DNA from 3 places in the Yersinia entomophaga genome. Region 3 is predicted to be linked to each of the others. Evidence: predicted binding sites of a transcription regulator. Region 3 holds the regulator's gene; each other region holds the start of a gene.

Region 1 (5,095 bases), 1.9 Mb from region 3:
TATCTGATGCCGGACGAGATGCGGCTGGCGATGTGTTAGTCGCAACCTGAGCCGAATCGTCGGCTTCCGTGTTTTCCGATAAACGGAATACGGCGACGGCCTGCGCCAATAGAATCGCCTGCTCGGCCAGCGAATCGGCAGCGGCAGCGGATTCTTCTACTAGTGCGGCGTTTTGCTGCGTGGTGCTATCCATTTCAGATATCGCCTGGCTGACCTGCGTAATTCCACGGCTTTGTTCATCGGAAGCAGAGGCAATTTCCGCCATAATATCGCGCACATGTGTCACCGAACGAACGATATTCTCCATGGTTTGACCGGCATTTTGCACCAAAGAAGTGCCGTTATTGACCTGTGAAACCGACTCGGCGATCAGCCCTTCGATTTCTTTTGCCGCCTGTGCGCTGCGCTGCGCCAGATTGCGTACTTCGCTAGCGACCACGGCAAAACCGCGCCCTTGTTCGCCTGCTCGCGCTGCTTCCACCGCCGCATTCAGTGCCAGTATGTTGGTTTGGAAAGCGATGCTATTGATTACCGAGGTAATTTCAGAGATGCGCTTAGAGCTGCTGGAAATATCGCTCATGGTTCGCACTACGTCATTTACCAGTTTTCCGCCTTTCTGCGCGGTATCAGAAGCTTCGGTGGCTAACTGATTGGCATGATGTGCGTTATCGGCGTTCTGTTTCACGGTGGCGTTTAGCTGCTCCATACTGGCGGCAGTTTCTTCTACCGCGGCGGCCTGTTGTTCGGTACGCGATGATAGATCGGTATTACCAGCAGCAATCTCGCCAGAGGCATGAGAAACCTGACTGACGCCAATGCGAATATCATCAATCATGCTGCGCAGATTTTCATTCATGCGCGCCACGGCGTTCATTAACAGACCCAGTTCATCGGAACGAGATGAGGTGGTGGCCGCGGTCAGATCGCCGGTGGCAATACGTTCTGCCATCGCCAGCGTGGTACGCAACGGCACGGTAATCTGGCGGGTAATACGCCAGGCGATTAACAAACCAACTAAAAGCGCCACCATTGCGACAACGGTCATCTGCGTCTGCGCATTGTCGATTTCATCGTGAGTGCCTTGTAACTCCTGAACAAACAGATTTTTAACCAGAGAATTCAGCTCGATAGCTTTAGTTTCTAACTGTTTTCCTGCGGCAATTTCCTGTTCGTAAGCCGGTAAGTAAGCCAGAATATTCGCTTTATAGGCTTTCAAACTGTCGATAACCGGTGCCATCATTTTCTGTTGTTCGGTAGACAGTACCGGCAGGAATGCGTTGGCGGCGTTTTGCGCCACATCAATCGCGGTAATCATCGAGTCTTCTGCCTCTTGATTACGATCCAGCAGCAGCCCACGGGCATTATAGCGTACCGCCATCAGTTTCTGGTTCATTTCTGCCAGTAGGATGCGGGTGTTGGTATCTGCCCCTTCATTCAGGAAGTTCTGTTCAAGCTGATTCAGGTATTTCTGGGTTTCAGAAATGTTCCAGCTTTTGCGGACGTTATCTTTTCGTTCAACCGTAGCCAGAAACTCTCTCTGTTCCAGCTGATAGGCTTTAATCACTTCGATAATTCGATCGATGTTTTTGCGGTTTTCAGCGCTCCAGTTCATGTTCTCTTTTTGCGCCAACAGTGTAAGGATATTATTGATATGTTTGGCGTTAACCGTCATAAACGCGGGATCGTAAGATCGTTCGTACAGCGCCCGATTGTACTTTGCCTGGTTCACTTCATCGTTAATTTGATAGCTCAGGTCAACCTTATAGGCGCGCGCTTCGATCTCGGAAAAGTGGTAAGCCCCGGTACCTGCGATGATGCTAACCAGCAGCAGCATAATGAAAAAACTTAATCCCAGTTTTTTCCCTACTTTTACGTTCTCAAAGCTTCCAAATAAATTGCTCATTGCAGCCATACTATTCTCCGTTATGCGGTATTCCTAAGACAGATCAATCAGCGCTGGTGAATTCAGGGAAGGGTCTAGTTATTTGGGGAATGATTATTGCTGGTTTAACTATTGAGCAGTAACTAGCCTGTTTAACTCAGGCTTTGTTTCTCAATAGCGATGTGGGCAATAGTTCTTCTTGTACAATCTATCGGCAACTCATGGTTAAACTTTAGCAATAAAAAGCGCTGTTAATAGCCGTTCTGGTGCTATTCCCTGCGGTGAGATGGGGGAGATACTCGTGGAAATAGCGATGTGCTTAGGATGTATCTGCGCCATCAGCGGGAATTCTATAGGCAAAAAAATGCCGGCAATCCAGCTGCCGGCATGGTCATTAGCGAGAAAGGGCGGAAACCCGCGCTGACTCTGGCTAATCGGGCTTATTTTTTCGCTTCAGCGAAACGTTTAGCCGCTTCGTTCCAGTTAACCACGTTCCAGAATGCTTTGATGTAGTCTGGGCGACGGTTTTGGAATTTCAGGTAGTAAGCATGTTCCCACACATCCAGACCCAGAATCGGGAAGCCAGATGCGCCAGAAACCGCTTCGCCCATCAGCGGGCTATCCTGGTTAGCGGTAGACACTACGGCCAGTTTGCCGTCGTCTTTCAACACCAGCCACGCCCAGCCAGAACCGAAACGCGTTGCCGCAGCTTTTTCGAATTCTTCTTTGAATTTGTCTACGCTACCGAAATCGCGCTCAATAGCGGCTTTCAGGTCGCCTTCCAGCGTGGTGTTCAGCGCCAGACCTTTCCAGAACAGGCTGTGGTTAGCGTGGCCACCGGCGTTGTTACGCATGAAGGTGCGCTTGTCAGCAGGAACTTTGCTCAGGTCTTTGATAACTTCTTCCACGCTCAGGCTAGCCAGCTCCGGGTAAGCTTCTAGCACGGTGTTCGCGTTGTTAACATAAGTCTGATGATGTTTGGTGTGATGGATTTCCATCGTCTGCTTATCGAAATGTGGTTCTAGTGCGTCGTAAGCATAAGGCAGTGATGGCAGTGAGTAACTCATATTCATCGTCTCCGTAGTGTAGAGCGGCGCAAAAAAAGTGAGCGCCACGTAAGCATTCGGATCATTATAGTTAAATAAATGATATTGAAAATGATTATCAATGCCGTAGTTTTTGTGTGGTTACTGCGTGTTCTCGATAAAATGAATGTGTGACGAAACTTTTAATATTCTTTTTAATTCAATCACTCTTCGATACGACGGGCACTTTTTTTTTGTGCTTCACACTCAAGAATGATGGCTTTCTCTGCTGCCCCCTCTTCCCCGCACTAAAGCGAAATAAGGTCACCGCGTGGTTCGATCCTCTATGTGCAGCTTTAACTCAGTATTGAGCCAATAAAAGCCACCGCCTTTAGATTAACCGCTGCGGATGAGTGTATACCGTGGCTCTGCCGGGTTTGCTAAAACCGACCAGCGTGAGATTGCAACGCTCGGCGACCTCAACGGCTAGCGTGGTGGCGGCAGACACGGCAAATAGAATCTCGATGCCGCACATGGCGGATTTCTGCACCATTTCATAGCTGGCGCGGCTGGAAACCAATACCGCGCCTTGCTGCCACGGCTGTTTGGCTCGTAGTCCTAAAAGTTTATCCAAGGCGACGTGGCGACCGACATCTTCGCAGCCACCTAATAATTCGCCTTCTGGGTTAATCCAGGCCGCCGCATGGGTGCAACCGGTGAGCTGGCCCACGGTTTGTACCTGTTTTAGCTGCCCCAATGCTCTATCCAAATGGTTTAAATCAAAACGTTGGCTGAAGGGCAAAGGCGTTATTGGGCGGAAAATATCGGCCAGTTGCTCGATGCCACACACGCCGCAGCCAGTGCGGCCCGCCATGGCTCGGCGTCGTTCTTTCAAACCGGCAAACCGGCGGCTGGATAGCTCAATTGCGACCTCGATGCCGTTGCAGGTGGGATTAACGTCGATAGCGTAAATATCCTGCGGGCGACTGATAATCCCTTCTGATAAGGAAAAACCGAGGGCAAAAGCCTCCAGATCTTTCGGCGTTCCCATCATGACGACATGAGAAATCCCGTTATATACCAGAGCAATAGGCACTTCTTCCGCCAGCCAGTCGGGCTGAGTGGTGGTTAAGTCCTGCCGCTGCCACAGCTTGAGTTGTCTGGCACCGCAAACATCGGTCGAATTGGCTGTTTGTGCTGGTTTGATCTGGCTCACTGATGCGATCCTGAGTGTTATATCCCATAATGACAGTGTGGTAGTATTCCACGGTAAGGATAAGGCTGTGAACCTTATTCTCTATCGCGGCAAAGCGGTAGTGAGATAACGATTTTAGCGCTGACGCCTTTATCGGGGAAAGCGCCTGTTAAAAACACTGTGACAATCGTGAATTGAGGAGAGACCCATGCAGGTCAGCAGAAGGCAGTTCTTTAAGATCTGCGCTGGCGGTATGGCAGGAACCACGGCGGCGGCACTCGGCTTTGCGCCGGCGGTGGCGTTGGCGGAAACGCGACAGTATAAATTGCTGCGAGCCCGCGAAACCCGTAATACCTGCACATATTGCTCCGTTGGTTGCGGGCTATTGATGTATAGCCTCGGCGACGGTGCAAAAAACGCCAAAGAGAGTATTTTCCACATTGAAGGCGATCCGGATCACCCGGTCAACCGTGGTGCACTTTGCCCGAAAGGTGCTGGCCTGATTGACTTTATCCACAGCGAAAGTCGTCTTAAATATCCAGAATACCGCGCGCCAGGCTCCGATAAATGGCAGCGAATCAGTTGGGATGATGCTTTTACTCGTATCGCCAAACTGATGAAAGAAGACCGAGATGCGAATTTCATTAAGACCAACGAAGCGGGCGTGACCGTTAACCGTTGGCTCAGCACCGGTATGCTGTGTGCCTCTGCATCCAGTAACGAAACGGGTTATCTGACTCAAAAATTCAGTCGCGCTCTCGGCATGCTTGCCGTAGACAACCAAGCACGTGTCTGACACGGACCAACGGTAGCAAGTCTTGCTCCAACATTTGGTCGCGGTGCGATGACCAACCACTGGGTTGACATTAAGAACGCGAATTTAGTTATCGTCATGGGCGGTAACGCGGCTGAAGCGCATCCAGTGGGATTCCGCTGGGCGATGGAAGCCAAGATCCACAACAATGCCAAGCTGATCGTGATAGATCCGCGCTT
Region 2 (5,095 bases), 1.9 Mb from region 3:
TAAACGCAAGGTGCCGCTGAATGACGGCATACAGGGGATATCAAGGTCTGGAGTTATTCTCTGAAACGACAGAAAACGATCTCCGTCGGAGGTCCGGCGATGGGAGGGGAATACCAATCGCTTTTTTGTATCACTTCATGGGTTTGAACCGCTGCGAGCCGCAGTTCGGTTTGTGGAAGTAAAGCGGCTAGCGCGATAACGCTGCCGTCTGGCTGCATCGAATCCGGCACGCAGTGTTTGTCACACAGCGCATTTTGCGCCTGACCGTGGGACATATCCATCGTCTGCCGAGTATGTTCCTGATGCTGAATAACCGCCGGTTTGTCGGACAGCATCAAATCGCAATGATGGCCAGCTACCGCAACTTGAGCATTAAGTATCAGCCAGAAAAATACCAACAGCAGCCCGCACATACGCTGGGTACTGGTGCGTATGCGGTGCATTAACTGGGGTATTCCTACGGACGCTGACATAGTTTTGCCTCAATGGGTGATGGGGCGAGTATAAAGATAAAACCCTAATTTTAGAAAGGTTAAATGACATGAGAGGGAAAGTTATTATTAGGTTAACTTATTATATTTTATAAAGTTATATTGTCGTGGCGATGAAGGGAGAGTGAACGCGTGGGGAAATATTTACCTTTCTTTAAGGTTTGTATGGAAGATAAGAGGAAGGCAGTAGGAAATCGGCGCCTGCCAGCAGACAGGCGCGGTGTATACGCAGCGATTACCAGGAATAACTGACGGTTGCGGTAGCAGTACGACCCGGAGCATAGAAGCAGGCGGAATCGGTTGAACAGGTTGCCACGTACTCCTTATCGGTGATGTTATTCAGGTTAACCTGTAGTGAGGTCCCTTTCAGCGTCGGAACTGCATTACCTAATTCGTAACGCATCATCCAGTCGTACACGGTAGACGCCGGTACTTTGAATGTGTTCTTTCTATCACCCCAACTGGTGCCCATATAACGTACGCCAGCACCGGTAGATAAACCACTCAGCACGCCTTCGTTAAAGGTATACATCCCCCACAGCGCCGCAGCGTGGTGTGGAATAGTGGGTGGCATTTTACCTTGCTCGCCAACGCGGGTTGTTTCGCGCACTTTAGCCGTGGTGTAGGTATAAGACGCGATGACATCAATATTATCGCTTAGCGCGCTTTTTAATTCGGTTTCCAAGCCTTGAGATTGAGTTTCCCCGATAGGAATGTCGTAGTTCAGCACCTGATCGCGCTGGCTGATGTTTTTCTGACGTAAATCATATAGAGCCGCAGTCAGCAAGGTTTGCGAACCCGGCGGTTGATATTTGATACCGGCTTCCACCTGACGAGCGGTAATAGGTTTCAGCGCTTCGTGACCCGGTGCGCCTTTACCCGTATTCGGCTCGAAGGAGGTGCTATAGCTGACGTAAGGTGAAATACCGGAATCAAAGGCGTACAGCACCGCTGCGCGACCGGTGAAGGCGTTATCATCCTGCTGCGTCTGTTTGCTGGTGACGCGGCTTAATGCTTTCATTTGCGACCAGTCATAGCGACCGGACAGCAATAGATTCCAGTTGCCATATTCGATTTGGTCTTGCAGATAAACGCCAACCTGATCCAGTTTATTCAGATCGTCATCGCTGACTCCCAGCGCGCTTTCCTGAATATTCAGACCATAAACCGGAGATACCCAGTCCAAATCGTATTTGCTGCCGCGATCCATCAGGAACTGGCTATCAATTCGGGTACGTTTGTAATCCAGCCCAGTTAATACCGTGTGGTTTAATTCACCGGTCCAGAAATCTGCCTGCAATTGGTTATCAAGCGAGAATTCGCCATATTGCTGTCTTTCGATTTGCGCACGGCGATTCATGGTGCGGTTGTCAGGCTGCATATCCAAAAATACCAGATAATTATAATGCTGCTTTATTTGGGTATAACGCAGATTCTGACGGAATTTAAAGGTGTCATTAATATAATGCTCGAAAGCATAACCGACGGAAGTTTGTTCACGCCATGATTGATCAAATGCGGGATCGCTGACGTTAAAATCACGCGGAATATAACCATACTGAGTCGCGGTCAGTAATCCTCTGGCCGGAAGGAAGTTACGTGAACCGGCTTCAGGCTCTCTTTGATAGCTGGTTAATAAGGTGAAGCTGGTATCTTCATTTGGTAAGAAAGTTATTGCCGGAGCAATGGCAAAACGTTCCTGCTTAAATGATTGCACCGCATCATCTTGAGTGCGGCCGATACCGTTCAGGCGATAAAGGACTTTCCCCTCGTCATCAAGGGCGCCACCAAAATCAAATGCCGCTTCGGCCAGTTTATTATTTCCGACGCGAGCCTGTACTTTATGGATACTTTCAGCGGTAGGGCGCTTGCTGACCATATTAATCAGGCCGCCTGGGTTAACCTGACCATATAAAACCGACGCCGGGCCACGGACGACTTCAACCCGTTCCAGCATCCAGGGATCGATTTGGCCAGCGCGACGCACGCCGCCGATGGAGCTATAGCTCAAACCATCGAGGAAACGAGGAACGGAGCCGAAACCGCGAATAGTCACTTCGTCATTCAGGTTGGAAGCGCCGCGATATTCAGAGATAACGCCAGCGGTATAACGCAATGCCTGAGCGACTGAGGTCGCATCTTGCGCCGCCATTTGCTCACGGGTAACAACGGAGATGGCCTGAGGTGTTTTAATCAGTGGAGTATCGGTTTTCGTCCCCGTGGAGCTATTGGTCGCTACAAAACCTGAATCTTCCTCCCCACTGCCCGCCTGTGCAACCACCACTAATTTATCTTCTTTCGGCGCATTGGCAGTTTTATTCGTCTCGGCCTGAGCGCCGAGAGACGGAATAAGAATAAGTGCAGAGGTAAATAGTAAAGTCTTAGAGGTAGAGCTGACGCGAAGCGGTAGTTTCCTTGGCATCAATTTGCCAGAAAGATCGAACATGATTTATCCCTTACCTAGAACACAATTAATAAAAATAAAAAGCGTGTTTGCGCAATCAGGGCTTAAGGTCACCCGGTATTACGTATTGTCAGGCTCGGCTGGGTATGTTCGCGCATTCCTGCCAAACCTTAACGCAGTGTCTCTAAGGCCATCCAATCCAGCCAAAATCAGTACATCGACGGTATTACCGCTTTATTTTTGTGCTAAGCGCCGCCAGTTTGCCTATGGGGTGAGCAAACTATAAGTTGATGTATTAGAGCGAATGCCAACTATGTTATTGCAAACACAAATAGTTCTCAATATTATTTGTGTTTGCTTGTATCCCTAAATATATATGAATCAATCTTTAGCCTGCCTAATGGTTTTCAGGACTGATACAGAAAGTTGAAACAGCGAGGGAAGGTTGTGAATGCAGTGAACAGTTATCCGGACAGCCAAAGCTTATTAAGCGATCCTCAGGCTGGCAGTGAGGCATGGTGGCAACAGGTTGCGCAGTGGGGCACTCCTCTGGTTGAACCTAGAGAGACAGATCGGGTAAAACTGACGTTTTTATGGCGAGACCCACAGGGAAACGCTCAGCAGTCTTCCCTCAACCGAGTTTATATTGATGTTAACGGTGTCACTGACCACCACAGTTTTACGCCTGAATGCCTAAAGCGCCTCGGTGATTCCGATGTGTGGTATTGGCAGACTGAGGTTGAGCCTGATTTTCGCGGTAGCTATAGCGTGATTCCGGTCAGCGCCAGCCAGTGTTTGCAACTGCCGGAAGGTAGCCATGAGCAGCGGCGCATGGCGCAGCGTAACTGGTGGATTTCTTTACTGGATCTGGCAGAAAGCGACCCGCTAAATCGAATTCGACCACATTACAGCAACCGTGGCACACCTCTCTCTGCAGTACATCTTCCCGCTTCACTTCCGCAGCCTGCTTGGAAAGACGTCGATGCTGGCAATCCGCCGCCAGTCGATCCGGCGCGTCTGCATAAGATCCTCTGGAACAGTAAGTTGCTCGGTAATAGTCGCAATATTTGGATCTATTCCACTGGGGAAACCGATCAACCGCAGGATCGTCCGTTGGCTATTTTGCTGGATGGGCAATATTGGGCGCAGGGGCAGCCGGTATTTGGCGTGTTGGATCGACAAACCGAGAGCGGCCAGCTCCCTCCCACCGTTTATGTGCTGATTGACGTTATCGATCAGCAGCATCGCGGGGAAGAGTTGCCTTGTAATCGGGAGTTCTGGTTGGCGATTCAGGCCGAACTTCTGCCGCTGGTGGCGCAGTATCAGCCTTTTAGTGGCCTGGCCTCACGCACTGTGGTTGCAGGGCAAAGTTATGGCGGCTTAGCCGCGCTGTATGCTGGGCTACATTGGCCGCAGCGCTTTGGCTGCGTACTCAGTCAGTCAGGTTCATTTTGGTGGCCGTGTATGGATGATTCCGCGCTGATGCCCGACGGCAACGCTGAAGTTGCCGGTTGGCTTACTCAGCAAGTTCAGCAAGGCGTGGGAGCCGATCATCAACTGGATATCTTTATGGAGGCAGGGCGCAGGGAAGACGTGATTTATCAGGTTAATCAGGAAATGCAGCATGCATTAGAGCAATCCCCTCACCGCGTAAACTGCCGCTTTTATTCTGGCGGGCATGATGCCGTGTGCTGGCGGGGCGGATTAATCGATGGTCTGCATTATTTACTCAATCTTAAAAATGACAGTAATTAATATGATGAATGAAGCCCAAGTGAACCCTTTTGATGATGAAAGCATTCCCTTTTTTGTGCTGATCAACGCTCAGCGCCAGTACAGCCTGTGGCCTGAAATCACTGCGATTCCCGCCGGTTGGGAACCGGTATTTGGTCCGGCGGTAAGGGAAGCCTGCGTACGCTATCTGGAAATGAACTGGACGGATATGCGCCCTCAGCGCCTGATGAATGCTCAACCGGAATAAAAACCTATCTCTTGTCATGTTGCATCTAGCAGCGCCTAAAACCCTTAAAAATGCTTTGTCAGGCGGTTTTTTCGCGCTGTAGATGCGTAACCGCTGACAGGCTGCGCCGAATGAGATAGCCCAGCATGACCGATGGACAGACGCCGGAATAACCGGATTCTTGATACTTGCCAAATAAGGAATTGTTGCCGTGTCAGAGGCTTTAACCCTAACTTTTTC
Region 3 (5,095 bases):
GAAGTCTCAGGTTTGTCAGGACATGGTTAAGCAAGGAAAAATTGAGGACGTGGAACACCTCGCTAGCCACTTTGCGATAGAAGTGAGCAAGTTGGTTAATGCGCACGGTATTGAGAAAATGCAGGCCTGGCAGGATGGTTTGAAAAACGCCAAAGATGCCAAAGCTTTCGCTACCAAACGCGTAGGTGTGAACTTCTGGGATACCCTGTATTGGGGCGGAGCCGATTCGGTGAACGATTGGGCGAATAAAGGCTATGAAGTCATCGCTTCTAACCCAGACTATGTTTACTTCGATATGCCTTATGAAGTGAACCCGCGTGAGCGGGGCTATTACTGGGCAACTCGTTTTACCGATGAAGCTAAGGTATTCAGTTTTGCGCCAAATAACATGCCGCAGAACGCTGAAACTTCCGTTGACCGCGATGGTAACCATTTCAGCGCCAAGAGTGATAAGCCTTGGCCGGGTGTTCACGGTATTTCAGGTCAGTCGTGGAATGAAACTGTACGTACGGACGATCAAATGGAATACATGATGTTCCCACGAGCGCTGCCGTTGGCAGAACGTGCTTGGCATCGCGCACCTTGGGAGCAGGATTATAAAGCGGGCCGCGAGTACAAAGGTGGAGAAACCCATCATGTGGATACTCAGGCGTTAAGTGCCGATTGGCAGCGTTTTGCCAATATTATGGGTCAGCGCGAGTTGGCAAAACTGGATAAGGCCGGTATCTCGTATCGCCTGCCAGTGCCGGGAGCGCGTGTTCAGGGCGGCTTATTGGAGGCTAACGTTAGCCTGCCGGGGCTGACCATAGAATACTCCGTTGACGGTGGTCAGCAATGGCAGAAATACGATATCAAAAACCAGCCGAAGGTCAGTGGCGAAGTGATGATTCGTTCTGCCAGTCCGGACGGTAAGCGCAACAGTCGTGCTGAAGTCGTTAGCGCAACTTTGTAATTATCCGTCTAGTTGTAGTATCGGCCCTGAGCAATTGGGGCCAAATTAACCTGTTGTTAAACTGAGTGTTATTAAGCTGTGTCTAGTTATCTCCTGTTTAAGTTGAGTTGATGGTAATTTCCCCGGTGCCCCCGGGGTTTTTTTTTGCCTGTTATTTAGTGTAATTATTTGCGAACGTTTTTAGTCGCTGAGCCTTATTTTAGATAAAGATGACTTAGGCCCAAAATAATTGAAATTTAATCTGTTTATTTGAACGCTAAATAACAATAGGCGGAGAAGGAAAATAGATTTATGAGGAGTAAAAAAAAGACCACGCATTTTCCAAGTGTATTTTACGACTTAGAGAAGGGTGGTCTGATACTCGGATCTGATGAATCAGATCTTATTTTTTGTCGTGCAAAGTCTCATCTTCACGGCAATCGCCGCCTTCACAGTGACCGTATAAATACAGGCTGTGATTCGTCAGCTTGATACCGTGCTGAGTTGCGATTTCACGTTGGCGGACTTCAATGGATTCATCGCTGAACTCGATCACTTTGCCACAATCCAGGCAAATCAGGTGATCGTGATGATGCTGTTGGGTCAGTTCAAAGACAGACTTGCCACCTTCGAAATTATGGCGGGTGACAATACCGGCGTCGTCAAACTGGTTAAGTACGCGGTAAACCGTGGCCAGACCAATCTCTTCACCCATATCGATCAGCTTTTTATAAAGATCTTCCGCACTGACGTGATGGCAATCTGGCTTTTGCAGCACTTCCAAAATCTTCAGGCGCGGAAGCGTTACCTTAAGGCCAGCGTTCTTTAATGCTCTGTTGTTGTCAGTCATGCGGATTCAGTCCTGTTACTTTGTTATTCAAATTGAGGCTGTTCAGCCTATGACATCGGTAGGCACAAAAATATAATTGCGTCTCATTATAGAACCGGTAGCTCAAAATGAAAACCGTAGGTTATTAACAAAGATATAATTGCACACTTTGCAAGATTAATCATGCAGCGTATTGATGAACGGGGAGAACAGATAGCCCTAGTGTACAGTGATGGCGACGGAACTTACAAATTTAAAACTGTTTAGTTTCGTTAACGCCTTATTATCATCTATTTTTGTGGGGTTTTTGCCGCACATTTACGCACCAGAATGGAGAACCATGCCCTGATCGCAAACCAGGCAATTCAGGGCATGTTAGGCAGATTAACCCACGATATCTGACAGACTCAGTTCTTCGCTGATTTGTTTTACCCAAGCTTCAACGCGTTCGTTGGTCAGCTCTGGTTGACGGTCTTCATCGATAGCCAAGCCGATAAAGTGATCGTCATCCGCCAGACCTTTTGACGCTTCGAAATGGTAGCCTGCGGTTGGCCAATGACCGACAATGGCTGCGCCACGCGGTTCGATGATGTCACGTACTGTGCCCATGGCATCACAGAAATATTCCGCATAGTCTTCCTGATCGCCACAGCCAAACAGGGCAACCAGCTTGCCATTGAAATCGATCTCTTCCAGCGTTGGGAAGAAATCATCCCAATCACACTGTGCTTCGCCGTAGTACCAGGTTGGGATCCCGATCAGCAAAATATCGAATTGCTCTAAATCTTCTTTGCTGCTTTTGGCAATGTCGTGAACCTCTGCAACGTCTTTGCCCAGTAGCTTTTGGATCATCTTGGCAATGTTTTCGGTATTGCCTGTGTCGCTGCCAAAGAAAATGCCTACAGTTGCCATATGAAATTTATACCTTTGAATTCAATTAGTTACGTTAGTTGTGGAGCCTGCTGCTCCACAATATAACACATTTTTCATCGTGCTTGTGGAAAGCGCCTTTTTGCTGAGGCTGACTCATCTGATTTTATTAACAGGCTGATTGCTAAGCCATTGTTTCAAAAAAGAGTCATCAGGGACTACGCAGGTGACTAAATCCTTAATAGAAATAAGGAATTAAGTCCTCAGACTGACTATTTCCAATAGGCCGTCATCATGCCAGAAAACATCTCTCTGCTTATATCAAGTTTATGCGATATAAAATTTTCATCTACCGCTCAACCTTGGCAGACGATTGCCGATAACCGAATTGAAACCCGCGGGTTTCGATTGCGGTGCCAAGGAGGGCCTTGTCAAATCGATTTTTGATGAGGAAGGAGAAGTCGTTGGCTGTATGGAACGTCCTAAATCGCTTTTCGGTCATCAAACTCCACCAGAATTTTGTGGCAACAATCCGACAATAAATAGAAAAGGAACGAACATGCAGTTTTTGAAAAATATCACCATCAGGGCAGCGTTACTTTGGGTTCTCGGGGCATTTAGCTTGCTCTGGGGCGGAGTTTCAGCTTACACATTATTATCACTCAATGAGTTAACTCAAGCCTCAAACGCGAATAGCGTTTTGGTCGATAACATCAGCTTGGTCAATCAGGGAACCGATCAGTATTTCCGTATGGTGACCCGATTGAGTCGTTCAGTGGATTATCGTCTGGCAGGGAATAGCGCAGATGCCGATCGTGAGCTGAAATCCTCCAATCTGGCCTTGGATAGCCTGAAAAAGAACTTGGCACAGTTTAAATCTATCGATCATGCGCAGCTCAGCCCGGTATTGGTTGAGGATGTTATTTCTAACTGGAATGCCCTGATTGCCCAAGGGGTGGAACCACTGTATCAAGCGGCTATGGCCGGTGATAATACTGCTTACCAGCTGTTGTCCAAGCAAACGGTACCAGCCTTAAGCCGTCAGTATGGCGCGTCATCCGAGGCATTCAGTAAAACTGCATCGGCAGAAATCGGCGTGGTGAAGGAGCAATTTGCTCATCTTACCAAGGTAAGCAGCGTTACGCTGGTTTCGGCGCTGGTGATTGGTCTGTTGATATTACTGGCGACGGATCGCTTTTTGGTGGCAAATCTGGTGCGTCCGCTCAATATGATGCGCGACCATTTCAAAGTGATTGCCTCCGGTCAGCTGGGACAACCCATTGTCGATTTTGGGCGCAACTGTGTCGGCCAGTTATTCCCACTATTGCGGGATGTGCAGACCAGTTTGGCCAACACCGTTAGCGCAATCCGCGACAGCACCGACAGTATTTATCATGGTGCATCTGAGATTTCTGCGGGTAATACCGATTTGTCTTCCCGTACCGAACAGCAGGCCGCGGCATTAGAAGAAACCGCAGCCAGCATGGAGCAGCTCACGGCGACGGTGAAACACAACGCAGATAATGCTCATCACGCCAGCCAATTGGCGGCGACGGCATCATCTACGGCGAAAAAGGGTGGCTCTCTGGTTTCTGACGTAGTGCATACTATGGCCGATATCTCTGCCAGTTCGAAGAAAATCGCCGAAATTACCACAGTGATTAACAGTATTGCTTTTCAAACCAATATTCTGGCTCTGAATGCGGCGGTTGAAGCGGCCAGAGCCGGTGAGCAAGGGCGCGGCTTTGCCGTGGTTGCCAGCGAAGTGCGCAATTTGGCACAGCGCAGTGCTCAGGCGGCGAAGGAAATCGAAGGGTTAATCACCGAATCGGTCAATCGTGTCACCAGCGGCTCTGCGCAGGTTGAAAGCGCTGGCAATACCATGGACGAAATTGTGCGCTCTATTACTAACGTTACGGATCTGATGGGCGAAATCGCGTCGGCTTCTGATGAGCAAAGTAAAGGAATCAGTCAGGTCGGTCAGGCCGTGGCCGAAATGGATAGCGTGACACAACAAAACGCCGCGTTGGTGCAGGAAGCATCACGGGCTGCCGCTTCACTGGAAGATCAGGCTGCTAAGTTGAATCAAGCGGTGGCGGTATTTAAATTGAAGGATGACAAGGTAACACCGGCGGCTAAAACCAGGGTAAACCCGGTGAAAGCGCCGACGACCCAGCGCGTGGACAATAACGCGAATTGGGAAACCTTTTAACTAACCAGTGCCATAACATTGAAAGAGTAAATATGGAGTGGCGTAATGAAACACGCCACTCCAGCGTAGTCACCGACGGCATTATAGCCCTGCCTGATCCTTAGCCAACTGGGCAAGCAGCATTTGCTCAATCAGTTCGCTACGGCTGATGTTACGTTGCTCTGCAAGGCTATTGAGAGCATCGACCGCATCTGCATTAATCTTCAGTTCCACGCGCCGTAAGCCACGTACTTTATCGCGCCGTAGTTGATTT

What was found. Region 3 encodes Fur, which represses iron uptake genes when iron is present. Its sites were predicted from a motif close to ATAATAATGAGAACNACTATCAA; they were not measured.
Positions count from the first base shown of each region.
Region 1: a site for Fur is predicted at 3,028-3,050, ahead of sodA (superoxide dismutase [Mn]). Genes of this name have one in related genera too.
Region 2: a site for Fur is predicted at 3,221-3,243, ahead of fes (enterochelin esterase). Genes of this name have one in related genera too.

Region 1 covers NZ_CP010029.1:2,686,447-2,691,541, reverse strand. The annotation lists gene PL78_RS12260 (methyl-accepting chemotaxis protein) at 1-1,912, opposite strand, end outside; gene sodA (superoxide dismutase [Mn]) at 2,323-2,949, opposite strand; gene fdhD (formate dehydrogenase accessory sulfurtransferase FdhD) at 3,299-4,123, opposite strand; gene fdnG (formate dehydrogenase-N subunit alpha) at 4,311-5,095, shown strand, end outside.
Region 2 covers NZ_CP010029.1:2,138,905-2,143,999, reverse strand. The annotation lists gene PL78_RS09780 (hypothetical protein) at 54-443, opposite strand; gene PL78_RS09775 (TonB-dependent siderophore receptor) at 727-2,937, opposite strand; gene fes (enterochelin esterase) at 3,343-4,650, shown strand; gene PL78_RS09765 (MbtH family protein) at 4,655-4,876, shown strand; gene PL78_RS09760 (non-ribosomal peptide synthetase) at 5,067-5,095, shown strand, end outside.
Region 3 covers NZ_CP010029.1:261,513-266,607, forward strand. The annotation lists gene PL78_RS01305 (beta-N-acetylhexosaminidase) at 1-952, shown strand, start outside; gene fur (ferric iron uptake transcriptional regulator) at 1,335-1,781, opposite strand; gene fldA (flavodoxin FldA) at 2,145-2,672, opposite strand; gene PL78_RS01320 (methyl-accepting chemotaxis protein) at 3,190-4,842, shown strand; gene ybfE (LexA regulated protein) at 4,924-5,095, opposite strand, start outside.